One region of the Bombilactobacillus sp. ESL1197 genome, then DNA from elsewhere that is predicted to be linked to it. Evidence: riboswitches for the same ligand, from Rfam matches in the RefSeq annotation. Region 1 holds a riboswitch; the other holds the start of a gene.
What was found. A riboswitch is a leader RNA that binds a small molecule or an ion and turns the genes downstream of it on or off. The one in region 1 is predicted to bind lysine.

Region 1 (11,902 bases):
CGTTACATTGGCATGGGTTAAACATTCCGGGTCCCATTACTGATGGTGGTCCCCATGCTCCCATTTTGCCTGGCCAAGCGCGCGATATTGAATTTACATTGCATCAAGAAGGGGCGCAAACAGATTGGATGCATCCACATCCGTGTCCCAATACAGCCCGCCAAGTCTGGAATGGTTTAGCAGCCATGGTAATTGTTACTGATGAACATGCTAAAACCTTACCACTGCCTCAAGAATACGGTGTCGATGATTTACCACTAATTCTGCAAGATCGCTCCTATCATGATAATCAATTGGATTATCAAGCCGATTATGATGTGGATGGGACTTTAGGTGAGTATCCGTTAGTGAACGGTACGATCAATGGTGTGTTTAAGGTGACGACTCCGCAAGTGCGGTTACGTTTATTAAATGCTGCTAATCGACGTGAGTTTCGGTTGCACTTTAATGATGGGCGCCGTTTTACGCAAATTGCGGGAGACTGTGGTTTCTTAAAACAAACTATTGATTTAGATCGTTTAATGTTAACTGTTCCTGAACGAGCTGAAATTGTGGTTGATTTTAGTGATTGTCAAGTTGGCGATCAAGTACAGTTGCTGTCTGATGATACGGTTTTATGTACTTTTGAAATTGGTGCCATGACTAAAGCTAAACAAACTATTCCCGATCAGTTATTCGATGTTCCGCAGTGGCAAGCTGATGAACAAGCTCCGGTTCAAAAGGTTGTAATGTCGGGAATGGATGATGAGGTCTTGCTTGATGGTCGGCGCTTTGATATGACGCGAATTGATCGCAAACAATTATTAGGACAAACCGTTGATTGGGAAATTACGAATACTAATGATACTTGTGGGGGGATGATTCACCCATTTCACATGCATGGTTGTCATTTTCAAGTAATTAGTCGTAATGGTCAAGCCCCGTATCCTAACGAAACCGGTTTTAAGGATACAGTGGGTGTTAATGCTGGCGAAACGGTGCGCATTCGAGTTCGCTTTGATGTTTTAGGTATTTTTATGTACCACTGTCATATTTTGGAGCATGAAGATACCGGCATGATGGCGCAAATTGAAGTTTACGATCCTAAGCAACCACGAACTTACCATTTACACGCAATGCACGAAATGTAAAGAAGTTAAGAATTAATCTCAGAAAGGCCTAATAATTAGGCCTTTCTCTATGCTTCAGGCACATTAAATTATCCGTAAAATACTATTTTTGAATAAATAGCTAAAAGTAGAAATGAAAGATTGACAAATTTATATTTTTGTTAGAAAATGTTAACCATACTCTAATGAAGTTTCATTAAAGCAACAAAGTTATGGGAGGCATTTTTATGGCGAGTATTAAGGAGCGGATTTTTCGAAAAGAAGATCCGAGTGTTTATGAATCAAAGGATTCACACTTAGTTAAATCTTTAACAACAAAGGACTTTTTGGCTCTAGGAGTGGGAACCATTGTATCGACGGCCATTTTTACTTTACCTGGTGATGTGGCAGCTTTACATGCTGGACCGGCGGTAGTGTTATCGTTCCTAGCAGCGGCGATTGTTGCTGGATTAGTGGCCTTTGCTTATTCAGAAATGGCTTCAGCCATGCCCTTTGCGGGTTCCGCTTATTCGTGGATTAATGTGATTTTTGGTGAATTTTTTGGTTGGGTTGCCGGTTGGGCATTATTAGCAGAGTATTTCATTGCGGTGGCCTTTGTTGGTTCTGGTCTTTCGGCCAATTTTCGGGGATTGATTGAACCTTTAGGTTTGCAATTGCCCAAATTTTTAGCGAATCCGATTGGAACCGCCGGTGGCGGCATTGACTTAATTGCTGCTGTGGTAATTATTGCGGTTGCTCTTTTGTTATCGTTAGGTGCATCTCAAGCTTCTAGAGTAGAAAATGTGTTAGTCGTGTGCAAGGTTTTAGCAATCTTGTTATTTATTGTCGTTGGTTTAACTGCAATTCATCCGCACAATTATGTACCGTTTATTCCTAAGTATCACTTAAACCCTGATGGTAGTGCCTTTGGCGGTTGGCGTGGTATTTATGCGGGTGTTTCGATGATCTTCTTAGCTTATATTGGTTTTGATTCAATTGCAGCTAATTCAGCCGAAGCTAAGGATCCACAAAAAACTATGCCGCGGGGCATTTTAGGCTCGTTATTAATTGCGGTGTTTTTGTTTGTTTGTGTTTCGTTAGTTTTGGTGGGGATGTTTAAGTATACTGCATATGCTAATAATGCTGAACCGGTTGGTTGGGCGTTACGGCATAGCGGTCATAGTTTAGTGGCAGCTATTGTGCAAGCCGTGGCGGTTATTGGTATGTTTACCGCTTTAATTGGAATGATGATGGCCGGTTCACGGTTATTGTATTCTTTTGGCCGTGATGGTTTGTTACCTAAGTGGATTGGTCATTTGGATCAAAAAAATCGGCCTAATCATGCTGTTTTAGTCTTGACGATTGTTGATGTAATCGTGGGCGCTATTTTCCCATTTGGTATTTTGTCACAATTAGTTTCGGCCGGAACTTTAATTGCATTTATGTTTGTTACATTAGGAATTTACGGCTTACGGAAGCGCGAAGGCAAAGATTTGCCGGAACCTGGATTTAAGATGCCCTTTTACCCAGTTATGCCATTACTAGGCTTTTTAGGTTCACTCTTAGTCTTTTGGGGCTTGAGTAAAGAAGCTAAGTGGTATGCCTTAGGTTGGTTTATCATTGGCTTAATTGTTTATTTCTGTTATGGTATTCGGCATTCGTATTTGAACCAAAAAGCCAAATCTTAAAAACTCAATTATTTTAAATTAAAACAAAAATAAGGCTGGAATAATAAGAGCGTAATCTTATTGTTCTAGCCTCATTTTATTGTTATTTTAAAGTTTTAGCTGTTGAGTCCAATTACGGTATGCAATGGCTTCACTGTCATTTTGCAAACTAATCTTGTCCGTAGCTTGGGGCTGATGTAACCAAGCTTCTGACAACTGCGTTTGGCCCATGATGGTCGCATTACCAATTAATTCCATCCAGTATTGATCGGCTTGGTGATGAACTTTGGTTTGAACCATACCGCCCGGATTGTAAACTTGAAGTAGTTGTTCTAACTGGGCTTTTTGCGGATAATTTAAGACTAAAGCTAAGCTGGCCGCAGACATTGCGGTCCCACACGCGTTGGTTAAACCGACACCGCGTTCAAAAGTTTGCACAAAAATTGTTTGCGGTCCCAAAATTTTAACAAAGCTTAGATTAACTCCGTCAGGTAATTCAGGATTGTGGTCATTTAATTGTTGGCCGAGCTGTTGCAAACGAGTTGTATCAATTTCTGGTACAAAAGTAATCAAGTGCGGATTGGGAACGGCTAAAGCGGTAAATTTTAAGTCAGGATCAATCGTGGGAATGACCTGATTGATGACTGGCTCTGTTGGAGTAGTTAAACCGACAGTCTGTGGTTCAAAACTGACGGGGGAGATTTCCACGCCAAAGGCTGGCACGTTGGGTGCCAAATTGGGGTAACGTTTGACGTGTAAACTTTTTTGTGAAGTTTCCACAGTGAAATCATCTTGCTGAAATTTATCTGCTAAATAGCGGGCCACTGTTCGTAAACCATTGCCGCACATTAAGGCTATTGAACCGTCCGCATTAAAAATTTGCATTTGACCTAAGGCTGTTGGCTCCGTTGCTTGATCCACGACAAGTAAACCGTCAACTGGCTGCAAAGCGGGAATCTGGGTTAAAGTTTGGACTAATAATTGTAATTCTTGAGTAGTTAATGGTTGTTGTAAAAGGGTTTGGTCCAGCAATAAGAATTGATTGAGTGAACCATGAACTTTGAGTAATTGCACCATATTAAAGTCTCCTATTCGAAAAAACTATGATAAATGGCCCGCACGGCCTTATCAGCGTCTGATTGTTTGGTACCGATCATAATAGAAATACGAGAAGCCCCTTGATTAATCATGTGTAAACCAATATGGGCGTGTGCTAACGGATCAATAATCTTTTTTAAGACCCCAATTTTTTGGCGGAAACCTTCGCCAACAATCATTGTAATGGCGTAATCATCGATCCATTCTAATTGATCGGGATGAAGCGTGTCTTGAATTTCTTGACACATTTGTTTGGCGATTTGAGGTGTAAATTGGCGTTGATCAAAGATGATTGTAACATCATCAATTCCAGAAGGCATATGTTCGTAAGAGATATGATATTTATAAAAAATTTGTAGTAATTTGAGTGTGAAGCCCACTTCTTTGTTGAGTAAATAACGGTGCAAATAGAGAGCCACAAAATGGTTGGACGTGGCCACCCCCGTCATTAATTGTTGAGGGTGAAAGTCTTTTTCAGGTACAATTAAAGTTCCTGGTAAATCGGGATGATTAGTATTTTTGACATTAATTGGAATTTGGGCTTGAATGGCCGGAATGAGCGCTTCATCATGAAAAACAGAAAAACCAGCATAGGATAATTCACGTAATTCCCGGTAAGTCATAGTTTTGATAGCTTGAGGATGCTCAACGATTTGGGGATTAGCCGCATAGATAGCGTCGACATCTGTGAAATTTTCATAAAGATCAGCTTGAAATCCCTTAGCTAAAATGGCCCCAGTAATATCAGAACCGCCGCGGGAAAAGGTCGCAATTTGTTGCTTTTCCGTGAGGCCATAAAAACCGGGCACAATATAATATTGGTGTTGGAGCTTAATTTTTTTGAGGTTAAGATAAGTTTGCGCTAAAACTTCAGCATCATGAGGTTGATCACTAACTAATAAACCGAGATCTTGCGGTGATATGTATTGGGCATCAAGATTTTGATGTTGCAAGATCAGGGCTAATAATTGGGCGGTTAACTTTTCACCATGGGCTTTAAACGCGGCGGTTAAATAATCATTATTGGCGAAAGTGGTAGTGGGTAAAATGTCTAATTGGTGCTTTAAGTCAGCAATTTGCAGACTCGATAAACCAAAAGTTTGGGCAATCTCGACGTAACGTTGCCAAATTTCGGTCACAATGGGGGTAAAATCCTGATGGTTAATAACTAATTGACTGTATTTGATTAGCAAATCGGTTACTTTGGTATCTTGGGAAAATCTTTTACCGGGAGCGGAAGTAACGATAATGCGGCGCTGAGGATCAGCTCGAATAATGGCAATAATTTTTTGAAATTGTGAACCAGTGGCTAGCGAACTACCACCAAATTTAATAACTTTCATAACTAACGAATTCCTCTCTGCTTGATCAATTATTACCCAATTATTAAAATTATTAGGGGATTAATTTGCATTCTAACATTTATTTTTTAATCTGCAACTACTTATTTTTTAACTATCTGCCGAAATAAATTAAAATAGCTTGACAAATATTTTAATTAATTATAATATTTTATATATCGAAGAGGTCGCAATCAACAAGAGTAACTATAGGAGCTGGTCAGCTGAGAATATAGTGAAAGGGGCGATTGCCGAAGGATTAAGTCCAAAGGCCGGGGCTTAAATTCTGGGACATAATTGAATAAATTATGGACTGTCGTAGAAAAATATCTCTACGGAGCGCTTACGACAAACTAATGCCATAATTTTAGCAATGAATGATGGGTTCTTTTGTTCGAAAGCGAGCAAAAGGACCTTTTTTATTATTAATTTTTATTTTTACTGGAGGTCGCAATCATGCAGTCAGCAATGGCATTAAACGCGCAAGGACATTTGACAATCGGGGGCTGCGATGCCCTGGATTTAGCACATAAATATCAAACACCATTGGTTGTGTATGATGTCGCCCAAATTCGGCAACAAGTTCATCAATTTAAGCAAGCTTTTCAACAAGCCGGCGTTAACGCCACGATTAGTTATGCCAGCAAAGCTTTTGCTGTGAAAGCTATTTATCAAGTGATGCAACAAGAACAAGTACATGTTGATGTAGTTTCTTTAGGAGAAATGATGACGGCATTACAATCCGGTTTTCCCGCCGCGCAGATTAGTTTTCATGGTAATAATAAATCATTATCAGAATTAAATTACGCCGTGCAAAATCAGATTGGAGTCATCATTGTTGACAATTTTGATGAATTAAACATGTTGACACAATTGCTACACGAAAGTTATCCTCAGCGAAAAGTGGCGATTATGCTACGCATTACGCCTGGTATTTCAGCACATACCCATGAATATGATCAAACTGGGCAAATTGACAGCAAGTTTGGCTTTGATGTGCAATCACAGCAAGCACAAGCTGCCTTACAACAGGCTTTGGCAGAACCACAATTACAAGTTATTGGTTTACATGCCCATATCGGTTCCCAAATCATGGCTGTTGAAGGTTTTGAATTGTTAGTTAAAAAGTTATGTCAGTTAGTCGCCAGTTGGTACCAAAAATTTCAATTTGTACCACAAGTCTTAAATCTTGGCGGCGGCTTTGGTATTCAGTATGTTGCAAGTGACGAGGATTTGGCTCCTAAGCAATTTGTTCAAGCCATTGTTCAAACATTACAACAAGCTTGGCCATTAGCTTCACAACCTTTACCAGAAATTTGGATTGAACCGGGACGTTCTTTAGTCGGGGCCGCCGGAGTCAGTCTTTATTCAATTGGAACCCATAAAAAAGTGGCTGGGATTTGTAATTTTGTCACGGTAGATGGGGGCATGGGTGATAATATTCGCCCCGCTTTATACCAAGCGGATTATACTGCTGTGTTAGCGAAAGCACCACAAGCTAAAACGACGCAAACGGTAACTATTGCAGGACGTTATTGTGAATCTGGTGATATCTTAGTTAAGAATCAACCTTTACCGCCAACGCAGCCGGGCGATATTTTAGCAATCTTGGATACGGGTGCTTATGGTTATTCAATGGCTTCCAACTATAACCGCGTAGCACGTCCGGCAGTGGTTTTTGCCGAACGTGGGCATAGCCAAGTAGTTGTCAAACGAGAAACACCGATGGATTTACTTCGTTTAGATCAAGATTATCAAGTAACTGGAGAAGAGTGATTTGTGATGAATACACAAGAAATTATTAATTTTATTAGTCAAGCACCCAAGAAAACGCCGGTGCAAGTAGTAATTAAGGGCGATTTATCTAAGTTACAAGCGATAGCTGGGGTTGAAAGTTTTGTTGGCGAGCAAGTCGGAGTTGTTTATGGCGATTATGCTCAGATACAAGAGTTCTTGCAAGTTAACCAAAGTGTCATTACAGCTCAACATTTAACAGTAACAGCGCGTAACTCAGCGGTGCCTTTGTTAGATATTCAGAATGTTAATGCGCGGATTGAACCTGGAGCTTTGATTCGTGATCACGTACAAATTGGTGATCAGGCCGTGGTGATGATGGGGGCCGTGATCAATATTGGTGCTCAAATTGGTGCCAAAACCATGATTGATATGGGCACAGTCATCGGTGGGCGCGCTCAGATCGGTCAACGGGTTCATGTCGGAGCTAACGCCGTGATTGCTGGTGTGATTGAACCGGCTTCTGCCCAGCCCGTTGTTATCGGTGATGATGTTTTAATTGGTGCTAATGCTGTAGTTTTAGAGGGGGTGAAAATTGGATCGCATGCAGTTGTAGCAGCCGGAGCAATAGTGACCCAGGATGTGGCTGCCAATAGTGTGGTGGCGGGGGTACCGGCGAAAGTGATTAAACAAGTTGATACTCAAACACAGCAAAAAACCGGTTTAGAATCTGACTTACGAAAGTTGTGAAATTAATGCTATTAGATGAAGATTTAATTCAAATTCGGCGCCACTTGCACCAAATCCCCGAACTAGCTTTAAAAGAAACGCAAACGTCTGCCTACTTAAGACAAATTATTGCGCAATTACCACAGCAATATCTAACAGTACAAACGATTAATCAATTACCAACGGCCATTTTGGTTCATGTTCAAGGTACGGATCCGAAAAGAACTTTGGGTTATCGGGCAGATATGGATGGCTTACCATTGACCGAAGCAACTAACTTAAGCTATCAATCTAAGCATGCTGGTGTCATGCACGCTTGTGGGCATGATTTTCATTTAACGATTGCTTTGGGGATTTTAGCATATTTTGCGGAGCACCAACCACAAGATAATTTAGTATTCTTCTTTCAACCAGCGGAAGAAAGTGATAGTGGTGCAGTTATAGCAGAAAAATCAGGCGTATTTACTGGGCAATTTCGGCCAGACGAATTTTATGCCTTGCATGTTAATCCCGATCTGAAAGTCGGCCAAATCGGTTGTCGCCAGGGCACGTTATTTGCTGGAACTACCGAGGTTGATGTTGATTTTATTGGCAAAGGTGGGCATGCAGCTGCTCCCCAAAAAGCCCATGATGCGATTGTGGCGGCCGCAGAGTTTGTTAACCAAGCCCAAACAATAGTAGCTCGCAATATTGATCCCCTAGCCAGTGGGGTAGTTACTTTTGGTCAGCTGAACGCTGGAACAATTCGGAATATTATTGCTGGTCATGCCCATTTAGCTGGGACAATTCGGGGGTTGGATCAACCCATGATTGTAAAAATTGGGCAACGGCTAGATGATATAGCTCATGGCATTGCGCGAAGTTTTGATTTGCAAGTTCAGTTAAAGCTTAATCAAGGGGGCTATTTGCCAGTAGTCAATGATCCGCAATTAACCAAATTGTTTATGGATTCTTGTCAAAGCGATTCACAGATTGAATTGGTAGAAACCAAACCGGCTATGACTGGTGAAGATTTTGGGTATTTGTTGCATCATTTTCCTGGTGTAATGTTTTGGTTGGGAGTGCAGAGTTCTGCGAGTTTACACACTGCCCAATTGCAGCCGAATGAAGCGGCTTTGGCAGTAGGTGTACGCGTGGGCCGGAAGTTTTTGGAACAGAGAATGGGACAATAGGAGGAAGAATAATGTTTGAACAAGTAGAATTAATGACAGCGATTGTGACACCTTTTACTGAAGATAATCAAATTGATTTTGATGGTTTGGATCAATTGATTGAACATTTACTACAGACTGGTAGTCAAGGTTTTATTGTTGGCGGAACTACGGGCGAAGTAGCTACGATGTCTAATGAAGAAAAATTAGCTTTGTATCGACATTTTAGTCAGACCATTAATGGCCGCGTACCGATTGTGGCTGGTAGTGGTTCTAATGACACACAAGCGACAATTGATTTTACCAAGCAAGTCGGGCAAATTCCTGGAATTGATGCCGTTTTAGTAGTAGTTCCTTATTATAATAAGCCTGATCAACGCGGTATGATTGCCCATTATGAAGCCATAGCGGCCCAAAGTCCGCTACCAATTGTGATTTACAATATTCCAGGGCGGACTGGTGTTAGCATGCGACCAGAAACCGTTATCCATTTAGCACACAATAAGAATATTATCGGCGTTAAGGAATGCGAAAACTTAACGGATTTACAAGCCATTATTCAAGCAGTTCCTCAAGACTTTGCCGTTTATACTGGCGAAGATGAACAAGCTTTGACAGCAAAAGTATTAGGTGCTAAAGGAGTTATTTCAGTAGCCAGCCATTTATATGGAAGAGAAATGACCAAAATGTACGCGGCTTTAGCTGCGGGTGATGTGGCGCAAGCTGGAGCTTGGCAACGGTTGTTAACCCCTAAGATGCATGCGTTATTTATGTATCCATCACCGTCTGCTGTTAAAGCTAGTTTAAATGCTCAAGGTTTTACAACGGGGAGTTGTCGGTTACCAATTGCAACTTTAACGTCTGATCAAGAAGCGCAGGTGGCCCAAGCGTTAGGAGTTCAGCAATTAAGTGATAATTTAAGTTTTGACTTGGAAGAGGATAAATAATGTATAAAGTTTTAGTAGCTGGTGCGACGGGCAAAATGGGTCAACAAGCAGTTCAATTAGTTCAAAATAAGTCCAATTATGAAGTGGCGGCCATTTTGGCGCCCCAGGCTGACACAACTGATTTAGAACTCAGTTCCACGACGCAACGCTTTACTAAATTGGAACAAATTGACCAAACTTATGATTTATGGCTAGATTTTACAACGCCGCAAGCCGTCTTTGAAAATACGCAATTTGCATTAAATCACCAAATGCGACCAATTATTGGAACTAGTGGTTTAGATGAACAACAAGTTCAAGAACTCACAAATTTAGCACAACGACAAAATTTAGGCGGTTTGATTGCCCCTAATTTTGGCTTATCGGCGGTGTTGTTGTTGCGTTTTGCCCAAATGGCGGCTGAATATTTCCCAGACGCAGAAGTGATTGAACTGCATCATGCAGATAAAAAGGATGCGCCTTCAGCAACCGCTTTGAATACGGCACGCAAGATTCAAGCTGGTCGTAAAGTGGCACGTTCTAATCCAACTTTTGCCCAAGCAGCTCGGGGGTTAGATCATGAGGGCGTAGCCATTCATGCAGTTCGCTTACCGGGTTATTTAGCTCACGAGGAAGTTTTATTTGGCGGACCAGGTGAAGCTTTGAGTATTCGTCAAGATTCGTTTGATCGCAGCTCATTTATGCGCGGCGTTGATGTGGCCTTAGACAAGGTGCCACAATTGACTCAACTAGTTTGGGGCTTAGAAAATATTTTATAGAGGAAGTTAATAGCATGCCACAATTAGCAGATGATTTACAATCAGCAGGTAATCAAACCTTAGCAGCCATTGAACCTTCGGCAATTCGGCAATTTGATCAAGAAATTTCCGATATTCCGGGGATTTTGAAATTAACGTTAGGCGAACCAGATTTGGATACACCATTGCATGTTCAACAAGCGGCAATTGCTAGTATTCAACGAAATGAATCACATTATTCGCCACAAAAAGGGACAGTTGCATTGCGGCAAGCTATTAGTGCATATTTAAAACGCAAATACGAATTAGCGTATGACCCAGAAACGGAAATCGTTGCCACAGTTGGGGCAACGGAGGCATTGACAGCAACGATTTTTGCTTTAGTTAATCCAGGTGATGAAGTCTTAATCCCAACACCCACATACGCGTTGTATTTTCCGCTATTAAAATTGGCAGGAGCCAAGATGATAGAAATTAACACTGCGCCCACTAATTTTACTTTGGCAATGGAGCAATTGGCAGCTACTCTAAATAAACATCCGAATGCTAAATTTTTAATTTTAAATTACCCGGGAAATCCCACTGGTCAAGAATATTCTCACCAACAATTGCAGCAATTGGCGCAGCTTAGTCGCAACTATCATTTAGGGATTATTGCTGATGAAATTTATAGTGAATTGACGTATGACCACTGTCAACACGAGTCGATTGCCCAATTTGCTAGTGAACGCACCGTGTTAGTTAATGGTTTATCAAAATCACATGCGATGACCGGTTACCGGGCTGGATATGTGGTAGCACCAGCACCTTGGATTCAATTAATTGCCAAAATGCACGGCTTTTTAGTAACTTGTCCGCCCAATCCGTCACAAGCGGCGGCGACCGAAGCACTGCAAATTCAAGGAGATGCAGATCCCCAGCAAGCAGTAAACTTGTACCAACAGCGGCGCGATTACTTGTTCCAAGAGTTAACTAATTTGGGCTTTACCCCAGTCAAACCGCAAGGAGCATTTTATATGTTTGCCAAAATACCGGCTCGCTTTGGTGATGATGATTTAGCATTTGCGCGGTTGTTAGCGCAAAAAGCCAAAGTTGGCTGTACGCCCGGGCGAGCATTTGGCCAAGCAGGTCAAGGCTACATTCGCTTTTCCTTTGCTGCTAGTCAAGAGAAATTACAGCAAGCGGTCCAGCAAATGCGTGATTGGTTACTGAAGTAAAAAGTAATTAGGAGATTGAAAAGATGAAAGAGTACAATGTAGCAATTTTAGGAGCTACTGGTGCCGTGGGTACCAGAATGATTGAACAATTAGCACAAACACAAATTCCAGTAAAAAATTTAAAATTATTAGCTTCTAAACGCTCAGTTGGTAAAAAATTACATTTTCGTGAGACCACATGTTCCGTTCAAGAA
Region 2 (11,902 bases), 550 kb from region 1:
TGTTTGCCTGAAGCAAACTTTTGACTACCAGTGCTACCAGAACTGTCGCTTTTTTGCATTTGCTTTTGATCCGCTGTAACTTGCGAAATGGTAATTGGAAATTGCGATAAAGTTTCCGATTGGGTGGCGTCGATTTGTTTTTGAAAACCATTCGATAAAGCTAACACGACACCAATACTAATAATACCGATACTGGACGCCAAAATAGTAAGGAAAGTGCGGCCTTTTTTAGTTTTGATATTGGTAAATGATAGTTTTAACGCCGTCCAAAAACTCATCTTAGTACGTACGGGATTAAAGTGTGGTTGTTCATCCGGTTCTTGATAAGGATTAGAATCGTTTTGAATTTGACCATCAGAAAATTCAATAATGCGATCAGAATATTGGTGTGCCAAATCGGGATTATGCGTCACCATAATGACTAATCGTTCTTTGGATAAGTCTTGAATTAACTGCATAATTTCGTTACTGGTCTTAGTATCTAAGGCCCCCGTTGGTTCATCAGCTAATAAAATCTGGGGATCATTCGCCAGGGCCCGCGCAATGGCAACACGTTGTAATTGTCCACCAGATAATTGACTGGGCTTTTTAGATAGATGTTCTTTTAAGCCGACACGTTCCAATGCTTGTTGGGCTTTTTGTTTCTTTTCAGCGTTCGAAACGCCACTCAAAGTCATTCCTAAACTGACGTTATCTAAAATACTTAAATGACTGATGATGTTGTAATTCTGAAAAATAAAACCGACGGTATTATTACGATAAGCATCCCAATCATCTTCTTTAAAAGTTTTGGTTGACTTACCGTCAATAATTAAGTCACCAGAATCGTAATGATCAAGGCCACCGATAATGTTTAGCATCGTGGTTTTACCGGAACCGGAAGGTCCGAGGATTGAAACAAATTCTTTAGAACGAAAGGCAACAGAGACATCATCTAATGCTTTGGTGGTCGTATCGCCGACTGTGAAGTACTTTTTAATATGTTGCAGTTTCAGCATGGTTCTCTCCTAATTTAAAAGATTCATTAATTATGAGCTCATTTTAACGCTTTTTGAAAATGAAAACTATCATGTTTTTAATTAAAAAGAAATAATCAAAAAAACTTTCAATTCACCAGCAAGTAAATTACTCGTGAATTGAAAGTTAATCTAGATTTTTAGTTGAAAGTAATTATTCAGTTATTGTATGAAGTGTTTAATCCCACCAAAGCTTGATTAAGCCTTGAGTGCCTAAATCACCATCGTGCTTTTGGTCAACTAGTTGTTCGTATAGTTCTTTGGCTTGTTTAGTGGCAGGCAAATTCAAGTGCATTTCGTCAGCAGTGTCTAACGCAATCCGCAAATCTTTTAAGAAATGTTTACTGAAAAAGCCTGGAGTATAATCGCCTTTTAATACCCGAGGACCATAGTTTTCTAGACTCCAATTAGCTGCACTACCACCACTGACTGTTTTGAGCACGTCTTGTAAATCCAAGCCCGCGGCTTTAGCGTAAACAAACATTTCAGTCATACCAGTCATGGTACCGGCAATCATAATTTGGTTAGCCATCTTGGTATTTTGCCCGGCTCCTGCCGGACCAAACAGGTTAACTTGACCGCTAAAATCAGGGAATAAAGCCTTAATTTGGTCATAGACTTCGCGGCGGCCACCAACCATCACGGTTAAAGTCCCATTTTTGGCACCAATATCGCCACCAGAAACGGGGGCGTCTAAAACTTTCGCGCCCAATTTTTCGCCGCTAGCTGCCAGTTTTTGTGCTAACTGCGGTTTTGAAGTTGTTAAATCAATTAAGAATTTATCATGGACATCAGCACTAAAAATGCCGTTATCGCCGTAATAAACCTGCTCAACATCTTGAGGAAAACCGACCATAGTCAAAATGACGTCGCTTTGTTCAACGACTTTTTGGGGATTATCTTCCCAAGTAGCGCCCTGTTGTACGAGATTGTCAGTTTTAGATTTTGTACGATTGTACACCCAAAGTTGATGGCCCGCTTTTAAAAGATTCACAGCAACTGCATTTCCCATTACGCCTGTACCGATCAAACCAATTTTCATTTCTATGACCTCCAAACGAAAAACTACGAATTAGTAACTTGTGTGGTGCGTTTCTGCAGGTTAGTACCAACTAGTACTATGATAATTATAACGCTTAAAGCGATCATGGATTCAAAAGTTCCAATTAAATGATTAGGATTGAATAGTGGTGCCGTGTATTTGAAGAACCAGACAGAAAATGAAAAGCCTAAACTAGTTAAAGCAGAGAATGAACCCATGACAATGGGATAAACTTTAGCTGTGGCTAAATTGGATAATAAAAAAGGCACAGTAATCAAAGTAACTGAAGCACAAGTTCCAATTAGAAAAGCGCCTAATGCACTACTCCAAAACGCATGGGAGAAAATAAATAATGCTGCCCCAATGGCTGCAGAACCAAAGCCGGCTGCCAATAAATAATTACCAAAAACCTTGCGGTAAAGACTAATAAATAACCCCGCCACAATAGAAGCTGCGCGGACAAACAAGAGGGCTTGACCGGAAGTGCTAGGACCACCAATGTGATAAGTGTGTAGGTAAATGGCCATTTTATTGGACATTACAGCGGCTAAGACTTCCACAAACGTAGAAATGACTACTAAACCAATAATTAAGCCCCAATGATTTTTCGCAGCATAAGTTTCATTAACAGCTTGATCTTCACTAGGCTTAACGTTCGGAATAAAGATTAAAGCTAAAATCAATGCGATAACCGTGATGAAGTAAATGTAATAGTTATGAACCCAGCTAATGTTGGCTAAATAGCCGCCAACCACGATCCAGACCATAGCAAAACCATCTTCTAACGCGACATTGAAGCCAAATTGAGTTGACCGTCGTTCACCTTGGTAATTGGCTGCAGATAAACTAGGTAAAACAGTTGTAATCGCGCCACTACCTAAGCCGACAATCAAAGCAAAAAAGATTAGTTGGTTGACACTTTGGTGAATGAAGATAGGTAGTAAGCCACCAGCGGCTAATAAAGCTAGGCCAATAGCGGCTGCATATTTGTAAGTGATTTTGGTTAAAATAAAACCAAAAATAAAAGAGGCCAGCATGGATGCTACATCACCGATAGACGCAATGGATTCAACTTGAGTCGCATCAGCGTTGGGAAAAGCTTGTTGAATTTTGACGATGGACGGGGCCATGATGGAATCCAAGCGCGTCACCGTGGTGAGAGCAATAATACCGACTAAAGTAGAAATTTGTACTTTACGAGTATTCAAAAAATGTTCCTCCTGAAAATAATTTGTTGCTGTTCAATTATGATCTAGTTAAATCTCAAAGCTGTTGGAGCTGGGTAGTTAAGTATTAAGTAGGTACTGGGCGAGATTTTGGATTGAATTTTCACCGCAACATAAAAAAAGCTACTCTCTTTTAATGAGAGTAGCCAGAAATTTGCTCATGAAGTTCTTAATTATTGTCATTACCAAAAATAGCTAACAGATTCATTAGTAAATTGATAAAATCTAAGACTAAATTCACGGAAGCGACTAAAGCTAAGGCGCCTAAGTTTTGGCCTTGACTATTGGCATAAATCCGTTTGAGGTCTTGGGAATCAAAGGCAATATAGCCCATGAAAATAACAATCGTTAAGATATTAATGACTAAAGCAATCATTGGACTCTTAAAAAGAAAGACATCTAATAAGGAAACCACTAAGATAGCAACTAAGCCAATTAATAAAGTCCGACTCCAAGACGATAAATCGGTTTTGGTGAAATAACCATAACCGGCCATTACGAAAAAGACAACGGAAGTCAAAATTAAAGCTTGGGCAATACTTTTAGCGGAATAACTAAAAAATAATGGTACTCCTAAAAATGAAAAAACAAATAAAAAGGCGAGGTAACAGACAAACGTCATTAAATAAGAACTTTGCGCAAAACGTTGACACATGGTTAATAAAATCATGGACAAACCCACAATGATAATGGTTGATAATAACCAATGTTGTGCGCCCCACATGATGATGGGCATGGTGAAAGCTTGATTTTTAGCAAGAGCAAAAGCTGCCATTAACCAAAAAACAATGCCTAAACCAGTATATAGATAAACTAAGGAAGTAAAACGGCTTAAACCAGTTGCTTGGGATTCTTCATAAGTTTGCATAAATAACCTCCATTATTAATTGATTAAAACATACTGGATACTTAAGATAAAGTCAAATGCTTATGACGCCAGGTGATTGGTAGATGTTAATTTAATCTGGTAGCTGGTAAACTAAACGCAGATTGAATTAAATAAATTGTAATTGTTGAAGGAGAGAAATCGTGAAGTATTCGTTAAAAGCTTTAGTTTCCACAGCGCTGATGACGACAATTATTATCGTTTTGGGATTATTTCCGGGAATTCCGTTGGGTTTTATCCCGGTGACTATTGTATTGCAGAATTTAGGCGTGATGCTGGCAGGGGAGTTATTAGGCCCTAAAGCAGGCACAGCGGCCGTAGGATTATTCTTATTATTAGTGGCGCTAGGTTTTCCTTTTTTATCAGGCGGACGTGGTGGAATAATTAGTTTCATTGGACCAACGGGGGGTTACTTAGCGGCTTGGTTTTTTGTGCCATTACTGGTCGGCAGTACTTTAAAGCGCACGTTCTTTTCTGCTAAATGGTGGACGGAATTTTTGGTGGTCTGGTTGCTGGGCGTTGTTGGTGTTAATTTAGTCGGCGCTAGCTGGTTAGCAATTCAAAGTCATTTATCCTGGAGTAAAGCAGTAGTTTCGAGTTTGGCGTTTATTCCGGGAGATACACTCAAAGCGATCGTAGCAGTTTTTTGTGCCCGTAGATTACGGCCATTGTTGCATTAACGGAAAAATCTAGTAATTAATTTGTTAACAAAAAGAGACTGGTCTTTAGCAACGAGTTACTGATCGAATTGTCAAGAATGTCATCAGTAAGCTGTTATGGCCAGTCTCTTAAATTATTATTAGTAATAATTATTTTTCACTTGAAACGTCAATCTCTTCTAGCGGGATAATCTTAGTGTGGTGTTTCCATTTGTAACCAAAATATAAGATTAGAACTAATGGAATGCCAATATAAGTAATTCCAATTTGCTGCCAATCCCAATGTACAAAGGCATCAATATTTTGTCCACCGATGACTAGGATACACAAAATTAAAGCAATAATTGGTCCTAAAGGAAATAACTTAGCGTGGTATTTGAGTTCACTTAAATCATGACCTTGTAGCACAAAGGCTCTCCGGAAACGATAATGACTTAAGGCAATGCCAACCCAAGCGATGAAGCCGGTTAAGCCAGAAGCGGCCACTAACCACATATAAATCTTTTGCCCAAAGATGCTGGTTGCGAAAGTTAATAAAGAAATTAACATAGTAGCGCTTAAAGCCAGTAAAGGAATACCATGTTTGGTTGTTTTGCCAAACGCTTTAGGAGCGTAATTTTCGTGTGCTAAGGCATATAACATTCTTGTCGAAGCATAAGCACCAGAATTAGCTGAGGAAAGTACGGCTGTTAAAACAATGGCATTCATTAAGCTGGCGGCAAAAGCTAGTCCAGCACGTTTAAAGACTAGGGTAAATGGCGAAACAGCAATATTACCATTAGCCGCACTCAATAAATTCTTGCTGGTGTAAGGAATTAAAGCAGCAATCACAAAGATAGATAAAATGTAAAATAATAAAATCCGCCAAAAGACTTCTTTAATGGCCTTCGGTACTGCATGTTCTGGATCTTCTGATTCCCCCGCGGTTACACCAACTAATTCAGTTCCTTGGAAGGAAAAGCCGGCAATTAAGAAGACATTTAAGATGGCTGGAAAGCCGCCAACAAAGGGGGCCTTTTTATAAGTGAAGTTCTTTAAACCAGCAGCCGGATGATACATAATTCCTAAAATCATGGCAAAGCCAATGATTAAGAAGACGATAACCGTCACCACTTTAATTAAAGATAACCAATATTCGGTTTCACCGAAGGTAGAAACGGTTAAAGCATTAATCAAAAAGATCACGACTAAAATGAGTAAACTCCAAATCCAACCGGGAGTATGGGGCAACCAGTATTGAATCAATAAGGCAGCTGTCGAGATATCAATCGCAACAGTAATAGCCCAGTTGAACCAGTAATTCCACCCCATCGCAAAGCCTAGTGCGGGGTCAACATATTTAGCGTTATAAGTAGCAAAAGAACCCGAAACGGGCAAATGAGTGGCTAATTCACCTAAACTAGTCATTAAAAAGTAAACCATGATCCCCATGGCCAGATAGGCGATTAAGCCGCCCCCCGGGCCAGCTTTAGAAATTGTCGAACCTGAGGTCATGAATAAACCAGTTCCAATACAACCGCCTAAAGCGATCATGGAAACATGGCGGTTTTTAAGATTACGCTGTACGTGATCTTGTGAACCTTTTTCTGCCATAAAAAAATCCTCCTAAGTGAGAAGGACTCTAAAAACGATTAAAGCCTCTTTACGCAAATCGTAAAGAGGCTACTAGTATAAAATCGTAGATAGCGCCCCGCAATTGTTATTAATTGCGACAGTCTCAGACTTATTCAATCTGAACCCAACAGTGAATAAATGAAGTTAAACACCATTTCGGCTAAAAGTCCTTTCACGTTCAGGCTTAGATTCTTCATAATCGGCTGAACGTTACTCTTAAATTTAGCAACCTCTTCTTTGATTGTTTGCTTTATAATTTTAGCGCAAATTGTTGGAAAGTCAAGCCAACTTAAAGCAAGTAGTGGTAATTGGTGAAAAGTCAATTAATCCAAAATGGTTCGGTTAAAAAGAACTCATTTAAATAAGCTTTAACCAACTAATTTAACAATTGGTATAGTTTTGGCAGCTGCTAAGCTTTAATTGCTCGCAAGTCTAGCTAGTTTTTTGAAAAATGGTATACTTATTATTGATTTTAATCTAGTAACCAAGAATTGATTTTGATGATTGGGGTAGGGAGAAAACATTGCGTAAAAGTAAAGCTTATAAAATTGCCATTCGGGCGATTTTGATTGCCATTATTTTGATTCAATCAATGACGCCATTTTTAGGTTATATTCCTTTAGGGGTACTTAATGTTACAATTATTCATATCACAGTTATTGTGGCAGCAATTGTGTTAGGCCCCAACGATGGAGCTTTGATTGGTTTTATTTGGGGATTAGGTTCATTAATACGTGCTTATGCAGCGCCGTCTAGTATTTTGGACACGATTGTGTTTACCAATCCGGTGATCTCGGTCTTGCCACGGATTTTAGTTGGCTACTTTGCTGGTTGGGTTTACCGCTGGTTATCTAATAAGCTGAAAAGTAAAACGCCAGCAATGGTGGTCGCTGCTGCTATTGGAGCATTAACCAATACATTATTAGTTTTAGGTTTAATGCGGATTCTTTATGCTTCAGCGATGGCGGCATCTTATAAAGTGCCGGTTAAAGGATTAAATTGGGCAATCATGGGAGTCGTTGGCAGTAATGGGGTGCCAGAATTATTGGCGGCGGTGATCATTGTACCGATTATTTCCTTAGCTATTTTTAAAGCTAATAAGTTTTTAGAGCGCTAATCCAGCAAGTATCGGGGTTATAAAGAACAATTAATGTATTGCTAATAAGATTATTGTTCCCATTTTCTTCAGTCAACCAATAATTAACTCACAGCTGCCTATTCAACAATAAGGGGGAAATTTGTGTCATTATTTTTTACATGCTTGTTGTTAATTAGTGCAACTATTGCAGCTAATATCATTTATTCACTTTATCCAAAAATTCCGTTAGCTTTTTATCAAATTGCCACGGGTTTTGCTTTGTCTTGGCTACCGGAATTTACACACTTTAATTTAAAACCCGGAATTTTCTTTTTGATTATTATTGCACCACTCATGTTTAATGATGGTCAGAATACAGACTTTCATAGTTTAAAAAGTAATTTTCGTAATGTGTTGTCATTAGCGATTGTACTAGCCATTTTAACGATTGTTGTGGGCGGCTTTTTCATTCACTGGCTGTGGGATGCTTTACCATTAAGTTTGGCTTTAGCTTTAACAGCTATTGTGGCGCCTACCGATGCAGTGGCGGTTTCTTCCATTACTGCCGATATTGAAGTGCCAGAATCTTTAATGCAGAATTTAGAAAATGAATCGTTATTTAACGATGCCTCGGGTTTAGTGGCTTTAAATTTGGCGCTCGCAGCGTTTGTTACCGGAAAATTTAGTATTTGGCATAGCGTTGGGACTTTTTTGACGACTTTTGTCGGTGGAGTTATTGTGGGCATTTTGTTAGGATTAGTACTCGTTAGTATCCAAATTGTTTTTCAACGCCGTTTATTTGATGCGACTGCGATTACAGTTCCCTTTAATGTCTTGGCACCATTTATTGTTTATTTAGTGGCCGAAGAATTTCATCTGTCAGGTATTTTAGCCGCCGTTGCTGCGGGGGTAGTATTTGGTATTTATAAACGTCAGCTACGCTTGACCTCATCATCGAATCAAGTGGTTTTATCATCAACTTGGGATATTATATCTAATTTATTAAATGGGTTTGTCTTTGTCTTATTGGGAATTAGTTTGCCCCGCAATTTGCTGGCCATCGTCGATTATAATAATTTACATTTTTCCACATTGTTGTTATTGGCAAGTGGTTTGTATTTGTTGATGTTAGCCTTGCGGTTTTTATGGGTGTACTGGCGCTGGATCAAATTACCGGATACAGGTCAAAGCTTAGCAAAAACCAGTCTAATCATTGCTTTGAGTGGAATCCACGGCACAATTACTTTAGCAATGGCATTTTCGTTACCCATTATGCAACATGGTAAGTTGATTCCCTTTCGGACAGATCTGATTTTTGTGGCCGAAATTATTATCTTGTTGAGTCTAGTTGTGCCTACTTTGTTGTTACCACGACTCTTACCGGCCAAGGTCAGTCCATTTACGATTAACGAATTTACTGACCAGCTAGTAAAATTGGTCAACTACGCGATTCAGGAGTTACGTGAAAATAATGACCAAAATCCACTAGCGCTCAGCCATGTCATTACATTATTGAATAGCCAAAAATTAGATAATGCCCGAGCTAACCCTAAGCAAGTACGAAATTTATTAGAAAAAACCGAAAGTATTGAATTTACAGCAATCGATCACTTTGTGCAAAATAATGAAGATGTCGATTCTAAGATTGTTTGGCAGTACAATCGCCAACAGATATTGCAAATGCGCAAAATTATTACCAATCCATTAATTCAGTTGAAGATGTGGTGTAAGCTAGTGGTTTTGCGCTGGCGGATTCGGCGGTTAAGAAGAAAACGAGCAGTGCAGTTGTCTAAAAAAGACCGTAAAGCGTTGGCTTATAATAAGGATCAGTTGCGTAAATTGGAGAATGTCGGTTACCAGGCTGTCAGTCAATATTTAAAGCAATTACGTGATCCAGAAAATATTGCCGAAGTTAATTTAGTGCAACATTATTATGCTTATCGGCATCAGCGCTTCAGTAACAATGAAACGGATGAAACCCAAGAACGTGATTTGATTATTATTGCTTTTCAATATGAATATGAATTTGTGCAACAAGAACTCCGCAAGCATCAGTTAGCTCCAGAGCTAGTTACGGCTTTAAATGAGAAAATTTCCACGGACCAATTTGTCTATATGATGTCTGATAATTAAATAACAAGTTGACCACTAATCACGGTTAATTTTGAAGCACAATCAAAAACGGTTCATCGCCAGTTAAACAAGTGATGAACCGTTTTTTTAATTAGTAATAGATGCTTAATTTAATAAACCGGGCGGTTTGCACCTTGAGTGTCTGGATCAGCGATACCAATACTTTCGTAACTATATTGCTTTGGATCGGCAATTATTTTTAAAATTGCGTTCGCAATACTTTGACGTGAGCCTGAAACACCTAAATAAGGTTGAGCTTGAGTCGTAATTTGATACTTGATTGCGGGGCGGTCGTTTAACCAAGGTAAACGCAATGTTGTGTAATTTAAACCAGATTCTTTGAGGATTTGGTCGCTCTGTCTAGCAGATGGTAAACCGCGTCCAATATATTCAGCGTTCCAGCGGCCAAATTCACCGCCAACTTCGTGATATAATCCCAGCACATTGGCAAACAGTACCCGGTTAACCCCCTGCTGTTTCATAGCAGTAACTACGTTTTGGGTGATGCGATTTTTTGAATCGTGATCAACAACGGCTACAAAGACTAAATCTTGGTTTATCACGGCTTGGTTTACTGCCGCCTCATCTAATAAATCGCCTTCGATTAAAGTTACCCGGGAATTATTTTGGTAGCGGGCTAGACGCTGTTTGTTTCTTAAAAATAAAGTCAAATGAATATTTTGAAATTGCTGTTCGGACAGAATTCGTTCTTCAACAATCCGTGCAATCTGCCCGTTGGCTGCCATAATTAAAATATTAGTCATTTGCTAAAACCTTCTTTATTACAAATTTTAGTGGCACTGTACACCTTGGAGTCGACTCTAAGACAAGATTAGTTCAGTCTGTCTTTTAGAAAAAGATTATAATCAAGTTGAAAAATATAATATTGGAGGATTGTAAAATGGCTTATTTTAAAGGGATTTCACATGTTGGTATCACTACGCAAGATTTTAGCCAGAGCGTTGACTTGTATGAAAAATTAGGTTTTCAGTTAATTAATCAAGAAGACAATCAAGGCAGTAAAGTCGGTTTCTTGCAACTAAATGACTTGCTGATTGAATTATATGAAGCACCGATTAATCCCGTGAATGGTGCAATTAATCACCTGGCATTAGATACCGATGACATTCAAACAGCCTATGATTATGTGCACCAATTGGGTTTTGAATTTATTGATGACCAGGTGATGCATTTACCATTTTGGGAACATGGAATTAGTTATTTTAATTTTTACGGTCCGAACCATGAAATTATTGAAGTTTGTCAGAGAAATCAAAAATAAACAAAAAATGCAGTTTACAAACGTTTTGTAAACTGCATTTTTAATAGAAATATTATTCAACTTCAGAAAATTGTTTGATCAACGTCTGCAGTGAAGGCTGACTTGTTGCTGAGACATCGTAAAGTTTACGATAATGATCAATTGTAGGTTGATCAAATAGATCTTCATTGACAGGAACAAAACTGGTATCAATTGGATCAATATTTTGAATCTTTGCATCTAACACAATAGGTAAATGATTACCTTGCTTTTGTAATTCATCAATTTGTTGCATGGCTTGCTGTAATTCACTTAAGTTCTGCACAGTAAAACCGTGAGCACCCATGGCTGTGGCCACTTGTCCCCAATCAGCCCCTAATAAGTTGATACCATACATGGATTGTTGATTTTGAATTTTTTCATGTTCGATATAACCAAAGGAATTATTTTCCAAAACGACATTGATGACTGGTAATTGATATTTGACCTCGGTTAATAAATCAGGCATGACCATTGCAAAGCCACCGTCGCCAGAAATACTCCAAACTTGTTGGTTAGGGTAATTCAATTGGGCGGCTAAGCCTGCGGGTAAGCCAAAGCCCATGGTCCCATACCAGGGGGACATGGTAAATGATTGGTCTTGATTAAATGGTAATTGGCGAATAGACCATTCTGTATTATTACCAACATCTAAACCATAAACGGCATTGTTCGTACTGTGTTCTTTAATGGCTTGAATCACACCTTCAGCTCGCAAGCCGTCTTTGTCATCTTGGGCGCATTGCAGTAACCATTGATCCCAATTAGCTTTGTTTTGCTTAGCTGCTTTGACAAACGGAGTTTCAGGTCGTTGATAGCCACTAGCTAATAACGCTTTGAAAAATTCGGCACTATCAGCTAAAACGGTCACGCTAGCATCGTATTGTTTGCCCAAATCGGCTAAATTATTATTCACTTGAATAAATTTGACAGAATCGGGTAAAAAGC

Region 2: another riboswitch for lysine. It lies ahead of AC3B6B_RS01460 (amino acid permease); the one in region 1 lies ahead of lysA (diaminopimelate decarboxylase).

Annotation. Positions count from the first base shown of each region.
Region 1 covers NZ_JBYLTY010000001.1:899,119-911,020, forward strand. The annotation lists gene AC3B6B_RS04095 (multicopper oxidase family protein) at 1-1,130, shown strand, start outside; gene AC3B6B_RS04100 (APC family permease) at 1,337-2,776, shown strand; gene dapF (diaminopimelate epimerase) at 2,864-3,832, opposite strand; gene AC3B6B_RS04110 (aspartate kinase) at 3,844-5,196, opposite strand; lysine riboswitch at 5,368-5,547, shown strand; gene lysA (diaminopimelate decarboxylase) at 5,650-6,969, shown strand; gene dapD (2,3,4,5-tetrahydropyridine-2,6-dicarboxylate N-acetyltransferase) at 6,976-7,677, shown strand; gene AC3B6B_RS04125 (N-acetyldiaminopimelate deacetylase) at 7,683-8,828, shown strand; gene dapA (4-hydroxy-tetrahydrodipicolinate synthase) at 8,840-9,754, shown strand; gene dapB (4-hydroxy-tetrahydrodipicolinate reductase) at 9,754-10,512, shown strand; gene AC3B6B_RS04140 (aminotransferase class I/II-fold pyridoxal phosphate-dependent enzyme) at 10,527-11,708, shown strand; gene AC3B6B_RS04145 (aspartate-semialdehyde dehydrogenase) at 11,732-11,902, shown strand, end outside.
Region 2 covers NZ_JBYLTY010000001.1:350,291-362,192, forward strand. The annotation lists gene AC3B6B_RS01435 (ABC transporter ATP-binding protein/permease) at 1-998, opposite strand, end outside; gene AC3B6B_RS01440 (NAD(P)-dependent oxidoreductase) at 1,195-2,058, opposite strand; gene AC3B6B_RS01445 (MFS transporter) at 2,082-3,266, opposite strand; gene AC3B6B_RS01450 (Bax inhibitor-1/YccA family protein) at 3,454-4,152, opposite strand; gene AC3B6B_RS01455 (biotin transporter BioY) at 4,314-4,850, shown strand; gene AC3B6B_RS01460 (amino acid permease) at 4,980-6,422, opposite strand; lysine riboswitch at 6,505-6,686, opposite strand; gene AC3B6B_RS01465 (ECF transporter S component) at 6,967-7,560, shown strand; gene AC3B6B_RS01470 (cation:proton antiporter) at 7,684-9,654, shown strand; gene AC3B6B_RS01475 (NAD(P)H-binding protein) at 9,765-10,418, opposite strand; gene AC3B6B_RS01480 (VOC family protein) at 10,556-10,936, shown strand; gene AC3B6B_RS01485 (thiamine pyrophosphate-dependent enzyme) at 10,989-11,902, opposite strand, start outside.